2 linked regions of the Alkalilimnicola ehrlichii MLHE-1 genome follow. The protein of the gene in region 2 interacts with the protein of the main gene of each other region in a pairwise test. Links are inferred from orthologs where the notes say so. Each region holds a gene or a part of one and is shown on either strand. Other genes may lie near its edges.

Region 1 (3,253 bases), 1.1 Mb from region 2 along the record:
CCGCCACCATCCCCGTGGACGGGCTGTTCCTGCTGGCCCCCGCCCTCTACCTGCCGGGCTACCCGGCGCAGCCCCACTGCCAGGCCCGGCAGATGACCGTGGTCCACGGCTGGAATGACGACATCGTGCCGGTGGACAACGGCATTCGGCTGGCACGGGAACACCGGGCCCGGCTGCATGTGCTGAATGCCGGGCACGATCTCAACGAGACCATCCCCTGGCTCTGCGCCTGTTTCGACCGCTTTCTCGGTGAGGTCCAGGCCCGATAACGCAAACGGCCCGCCATGATGACGGGCCGCCTGCCATGACCTGCCAGCGCCACAATCAGGTCAGGCGGGTGCGTCGCTCCACCAGATCGTGGATGATGGGGGTGAGGATCAGCTCCATGGCGAACCCCATCTTGCCCCCCGGCACCACGATGGTGTTGCGCCGAGACATGAAGGAGTCCTTGATCATGTTCAGCAGGTAGGGGAAGTCGATCCCGAACTTCTCCGGCTTGCGGAAGCGGATCACCACGAAACTCTCATCGTGCGTGGGGATATCCCGCGCGATGAAGGGGTTGGAGGTGTCCACCGTGGGCACGCGCTGGAAGTTGATGTCGGTGCGCGAGAACTGCGGCGTCAGGCAGGTGACATAGTCCTCCATCCGGCGCAGGATGGTGTCCACGGTCTTCTCCGCCGCGTAGCCCCGCTCCGCCTGGTCGCGGTGGATCTTCTGGATCCACTCGAGGTTGACGATAGGCACCACCCCGATCAGCAAGTCCACCCACCGGGCCACATCCACCTCCTCGGTGACGACCCCGCCGTGCAGCCCCTCGTAGAAGAGCAGATCGGTACCCGATTCCACCCGCTCCCAGGCGGTGAACTCGCCCGGGGCCACCCCGCGGTGCTCGGCCTCCTCGTCATTGTGCACATAGTAGCGCCGCTCACAGCTGCCGGTCTCCGAGTACTCGCGGAAGGTGGACTCGAGCTTGTCGAACAGGTTCGCTTCCGGGCCAAAATGGCTGAGATTGCGCCCATCTTCGTTGGCCTGCTTGATCGCCTGCTTCATCTCCTGCCGGTTATACCGGTGAAAACTGTCACCCTCGACGATGCAGGGTGCCACATGCTCACGATGGAAGATGTGCTCGAACGCATCCTTGACAGTACTGGTCCCCGCTCCCGAGGACCCGGTCACGGCGATGATGGGATATTTTCTGGACATGCTTGACTCCTCCTGACGCCGGGGCGCGCCGCCTCTACGGAACGGTCACACCCGGTCTGGTTTATGAGGCGGTGGGCCCGGGCCGCTCGGCCTGGGCCAGTTCCGCCCGCATGCTTTCGATGGTTTTCCGGTAATCGTCCGTCCCGAAGATCGCTGAGCCGGCCACGAAGGTATCGGCCCCCGCCTCGGCCACCGCGCGGATGTTGTCCACCTTCACCCCGCCATCCACCTCCAGGCGGATGTCCCGGCCCGAGGCATCAATCAGTGCCCGCGCCTCGCGCAGTTTGTCCAGGGTGCCCGGGATAAACTTCTGCCCGCCAAAGCCCGGGTTCACCGACATCAGCAGCACCATATCCACCTTCTCCATCACGTATTTCAGGACATCGAGCGGCGTGGCCGGGTTGAACACCAGTCCGGCCTTGCAGCCGCAATCGCGCACCAGTTGCAGACTACGGTCGACATGCTCGCTGGCCTCCGGGTGGAACGTGATGTAATTAGCACCCGCCTCGGCAAAATCGGGGATGATCCGGTCCACCGGCTTGATCATCAGGTGGACGTCGATGGGCGCGGTCACCCCGTGCTTGCGCAGCGCTTCGCAGACCAGCGGCCCGATGGTGAGGTTGGGGACATAATGATTGTCCATGACATCGAAATGCACCATGTCGGCCCCGGCGGACAGGACGTTATCCACCTCCTCCCCCAGGCGGGCAAAATCGGCGGACAGAATGGACGGTGCGATCTTATAATCAGTCATGGCTCTCTCCTCATGCTTCCGGGTCGCGAATACCGGCGCGGCCCCGGAATCGGTTGGCCCGATTATGCGGACAGCGGCGCGCCGGGATTCAATTAAGGATTGGTTATCATAACGATAAAGGGCCCTCCCGGGAGACCCCGGAGACCTTCCCGGGGACGGGTAAAAAAACCTTTCTATCAATAGCTTGGCCGGCCGCGGCAGACCTGCCGGCTGGAGGCATTATCGCAGCCCCCAGCGGAAGCCGGGTGCGGCAATTGGTCCCGGGGTGGCGCCGCTCAGGCGCTGCTATCGGTGGGCTGCTGGGGCAACTGCCAGTGGTCCTCGGCCTCTTCCAGGACGAAACGGCGGAACTCCGCGGCCACCGGCGAGAGGCGCTTGCCCGCCCGATGCACCACGTACCACTGGCGCTGGATCGGGAATCCGACCACGTCCAGGATCGCCAGGCAGCCGAGACTCAACTCCATGGCCAGGGTGTGTTGCGAGACCAGACCCAGGCCCAGCCCGGCCTGCACCGCCTGCTTCAGGGCCTCGTTGCTGCTCATCTCCATCTCGGACTGCAGCTGCACCCCCTGGCGGGCGAAGAACCGCTCCATGGCCACCCGCGTACCAGAGCCGCGCTCACGCACCACGAAAAGTTCGTTTTGCAAGCGCTCGGGCGGGATGTCGTGCTCCCGGGTCAAGGGATGGTCGGGATTGGCGATGACCACCAGGGGGTTGGCCATGAAGGCATCCGCCACCAGCTCCTGCCCCTCCGGCGGCTGCCCCATGATCACCACGTCACGCTCATTCTCCATGAGCAGGCGCAACAGCCCCTCGCGGTTGGTGACATCCAGGCTGAAACTGACCCCGGGATTGCGACGGGAGAAGGCCGCCAACAGATGGGTGGCGAAGTAGTTCGCCGTGGTAGCCACGGCCACGCCCAGGCGCCCCCGGTTCAGCCCCTGCAGCTCCTCCATCACCAGTTGCGCCTCGCGCAGCTCGCGCATGATCCGCCGGGCGAAGCCCACCAACTCACGGCCGGCCTCGGTGAGATAGATGCGCTTGCCCAACTGTTCGAACAGCGGCAGCCCGACTTGGCTTTCCAACTGTTTGATTTGCATGGAGACGGCCGGCTGGGTGAGGAACAGCTCCTCACTGGCCCGGGTGAAACTCAGGTGCCGGGCCACCGATTCGAAGACGCGCAGCTGTCGAAGTGTGACGTTCATGGGGTCAATTTATAAGACTTTCCTTATGCCCTCAATCAGAAGGATTGAGTTTTCTTTTGGTTTGCCCGGGTTATCCTGCCATGGACGCGGG
Region 2 (3,187 bases):
CCGCCAGCCCACGCTCATGGGGGACCTGCACCCCACCCAGGATCAGGGGGGTGCCGGGCTCGCCGAACCGGTGGGCATCAAAGCCCTGTCCTACCCGGATCATGTCTGTCTGCCTCCGCGCCTTGAGTCCATGTCGCCGACCAGGGGGGGGGTCAGGCGCCGGTCCCGCCCTGGGCGACCAGGATGGCCTCCGCAAGGGCCAGGTCCGCCGGGCGGGTGATCTTGATGTTGGTGGCCTCGCCCGGGATCAGGCGCGGGCGCCCGCCCACCGCCTCCATGGCCGAGGCATCGTCGGTGATGGTGAGTCCGGCCTCGCCGGCCTTCGCCAGCGCCTCGCGCAATGCCATCACCGGAAAGAGCTGAGGGGTCAGGGCGTGCCACAGCCCCTCGCGGTCCACGGTGCGGGCCACGTGGCCGTCACCGTCGTCCCTCTTGAGGGTGTCGCGCACCGGAAAGGCGAGCAAGCCGCCGCGCTCGTCCCGGGCGCGGTCAATCAGCCGCTCCAGCTCCGCCATCCCGACACAGGGCCGCACCGCGTCATGCACCAGGGCATAGTCCCGTGTGCCCCCCTGTTCGGCGAGCCAATGCAGAACGGATTGGACCGAATCGCTGCGTTCCGCCCCACCCGGCACCCGGTGCACGGGTTTCCGGTGTCGGTAGCCCAGGGCATCCCAGTGGTTATCCTCGGGGGAGAGGGCCACCACGGCGCCGTGCACGGCCGGCAGTGCCAGCAGTCGATCCAGGGTCCGGGCGATCACCGGACGCCCGGCCAGCGGCAGGTACTGTTTGGGCAGCGGTCCGCCCATACGCCGGCCGACACCGGCCGCCGGCAGGACCGCCCAGATCCGTGGTTCACTCACCGGGCGTCATCCTCCCGTTCAATGATCTGATAAAAGGTCTCGCCCTCGCGGATCATACCCAGCTCGCTGCGGGCCCGCTCCTCCAGCGCCTCCAGGCCGGTCTTGAGGTCGTTGACCTCGGCCTCCAGGGCCTGATTGCGCTGGCGCAGCCGGTCCACTTCCTCCCGCTGGGCCTCGACACTGCGGCTCAGCCCCCGGACGTCGTTCAGACCGCCCTCGCCGAACCAGAGCAGCCCCTGGAGCCACAGCAGCAGCGCGGTGAGACCGGCGAGCACCCAACGCATGAGGGTTCACGGGGCGCGCCCCGCGCGTCAGCCGCGCCGAAGCTGCGGGAAGGCCGCCAGCCCCGGGTAGTCGGCCTGCTCGCCCAGCTCCTCCTCGATGCGCAGCAGCTGGTTGTACTTGGCCACCCGGTCGGAGCGGGACAGCGAACCGGTCTTGATCTGGGTGGCGGTGGTGGCCACCGCCAGGTCGGCAATGGTGGTGTCCTCGGTCTCGCCGGAGCGGTGGGAGACCACGGAGGTGAAGCCGGCCTCGTGGGCCATGGCGATGGCGTCCAGGGTCTCGGAGAGGGTGCCGATCTGGTTGAACTTAATGAGGATGGAGTTACCCACCCCCTCGTCGATCCCGCGCTTGAGGATCCGGGTGTTGGTCACGAACAGGTCGTCCCCCACCAACTGCACCCGGTCGCCAAGCTTATCGGTCAGCGCCTTCCAGCCGACCCAGTCCGACTCGTCCATCCCGTCCTCGATGGAGAGGATGGGGTAGCGGGCACAGAGATCGGCGAGGTAGTCGGCGAACGCCTCGGCGGAAAACTCCCGACCCTCCGAGGCCAAGCGGTAGACCCCATCCTGGTAGAACTCGGAGCTGGCCGCGTCCAGCGCCAGCCAGACGTTCTCACCGGCCTTGTAGCCGGCCCGGTCGATCGCCTCCAGGATCACCTCCAGCGCCGCCTCATTGGAGGGCAGATCGGGGGCGAAACCGCCCTCATCCCCGACCCCGGTGTTGAGGCCACGGTCCTGGAGCACCTTCTTGAGGGCGTGGAAGATCTCAGTGCCACAGCGCAGGGCCTCGGAGAAGCGGTCGAAGCCCGTGGGCATGACCATGAACTCCTGGATGTCCACGCTGTTGTCCGCATGCTCGCCGCCGTTGAGAATGTTCATCATCGGTACCGGCAGCGACCAGGGCCCCTCGGGGTTCAGGTAGCGGAACAATGACTGCCCGCGCTCGGCAGCGGTGGCGCGGGCGGCCGCCAGGGAGACCGCCAGCAGGGCGTTGGCACCCAGCTTGCCCTTGTTGTCGGTCCCGTCCAGCTCCCGCATCCGATCATCCAGGGCCCGCTGGCCGGAGGCGTCCATGCCGCACAGGGCGTCGGCGATTACGGTGTTGACGTTCTCCACCGCCTTGCGCACCCCCTTGCCCAGGTAGCGCCCGGCGTCGCCGTCGCGCAGTTCCACCGCCTCGCGGGTGCCAGTGGAGGCGCCGGAGGGCACAGCCGCCCGGCCCATGACGCCGGAATCGAGGATGACATCCGCCTCAACGGTCGGATTGCCCCGCGAGTCGAGTATTTCACGTGCCTTGATCTGCTTGATGGTCCCCATCGGTTCCCCTTCCAAAAAACGAACAAATACGATGTTGTCGGGCGACGGTGCGCTAAAGGCCCTGTTCCGTGAAGCCGCGCCCCTTGACCACCTGGTCCAGTTCCATGAGCGTCTCCAGCAGCTCGCGCATGCGCTCCAGCGGCCAGGCGTTGGGGCCGTCGGAGAGCGCCTGGTCCGGGTCGGGGTGGGTCTCCATGAACAGCCCGGCCACGCCGGCGGCCACCGCCGCCCGCGCCAGTACCGGGACGAATTCCCGCTGCCCCCCCGAGGCACTGCCCTGCCCGCCCGGCAACTGCACCGAGTGGGTGGCGTCAAACACCACCGGGGCCCCGGTCTCGCGCATCACTGCCAGGGCGCGCATGTCCGAGACCAGGTTGTTGTAGCCAAAGGAGACGCCCCGCTCGCAGACCATGATCTGCTGGTTGCCCGCCTCGCGGGCCTTGGCGACCACATGGCGCATGTCCCAGGGGGCCAGGAATTGGCCCTTCTTGATATTCACCGGCCGGCCCTGCCGGGCCACGTTCTGGATGAAATTGGTCTGCCGGCACAGGAAGGCCGGGGTCTGGAGCACGTCCACCACCGACGCCACCTCGACCAGCGGGGTGTCCTCGTGCACGTCGGTGATCACCGGGACGCCGATCTGGCGGCGTACCTGCTCCAGCACCCGGAGCCCGGCCTCCAGACCGGGGCCCCGATAGCTCTCGTGGGAGCTGCGGTTGGCCTTGT

What was found.
Region 1: the proteins of eno (region 2) and rpe interact in binary tests that used the Escherichia coli proteins (3 or more experiments, as listed by UniProt). The link is inferred for Alkalilimnicola ehrlichii MLHE-1 from one-to-one orthologs.

What each region holds. Positions count from the first base shown.
Region 1 is NC_008340.1:3,216,273-3,219,525, forward strand. The notes cover bases 112-3,048. They hold rpe (ribulose-phosphate 3-epimerase), read right to left. Parts: upstream 1,958-3,048; coding sequence 1,265-1,957; downstream 112-1,264. Other genes in these bases: MLG_RS14320 (alpha/beta hydrolase), read left to right, coding at 112-269; MLG_RS14325 (phosphoribulokinase), read right to left, coding at 325-1,203; MLG_RS14335 (LysR family transcriptional regulator), read right to left, coding at 2,233-3,048. Outside these bases: more of MLG_RS14320, read left to right, coding at 1-111; more of MLG_RS14335, read right to left, coding at 3,049-3,162. UniProt on the Escherichia coli protein: Catalyzes the reversible epimerization of D-ribulose 5-phosphate to D-xylulose 5-phosphate.
Region 2 is NC_008340.1:2,095,488-2,098,674, forward strand. The notes cover bases 317-3,187. They hold eno (phosphopyruvate hydratase), read right to left. Parts: upstream 2,462-3,187; coding sequence 1,172-2,461; downstream 317-1,171. Other genes in these bases: ispD (2-C-methyl-D-erythritol 4-phosphate cytidylyltransferase), read right to left, coding at 317-860; ftsB (cell division protein FtsB), read right to left, coding at 857-1,144; kdsA (3-deoxy-8-phosphooctulonate synthase), read right to left, coding at 2,514-3,187. Outside these bases: ispF (2-C-methyl-D-erythritol 2,4-cyclodiphosphate synthase), read right to left, coding at 1-103; more of ispD, read right to left, coding at 153-316. UniProt on the Escherichia coli protein: Catalyzes the reversible conversion of 2-phosphoglycerate (2-PG) into phosphoenolpyruvate (PEP). It is essential for the degradation of carbohydrates via glycolysis.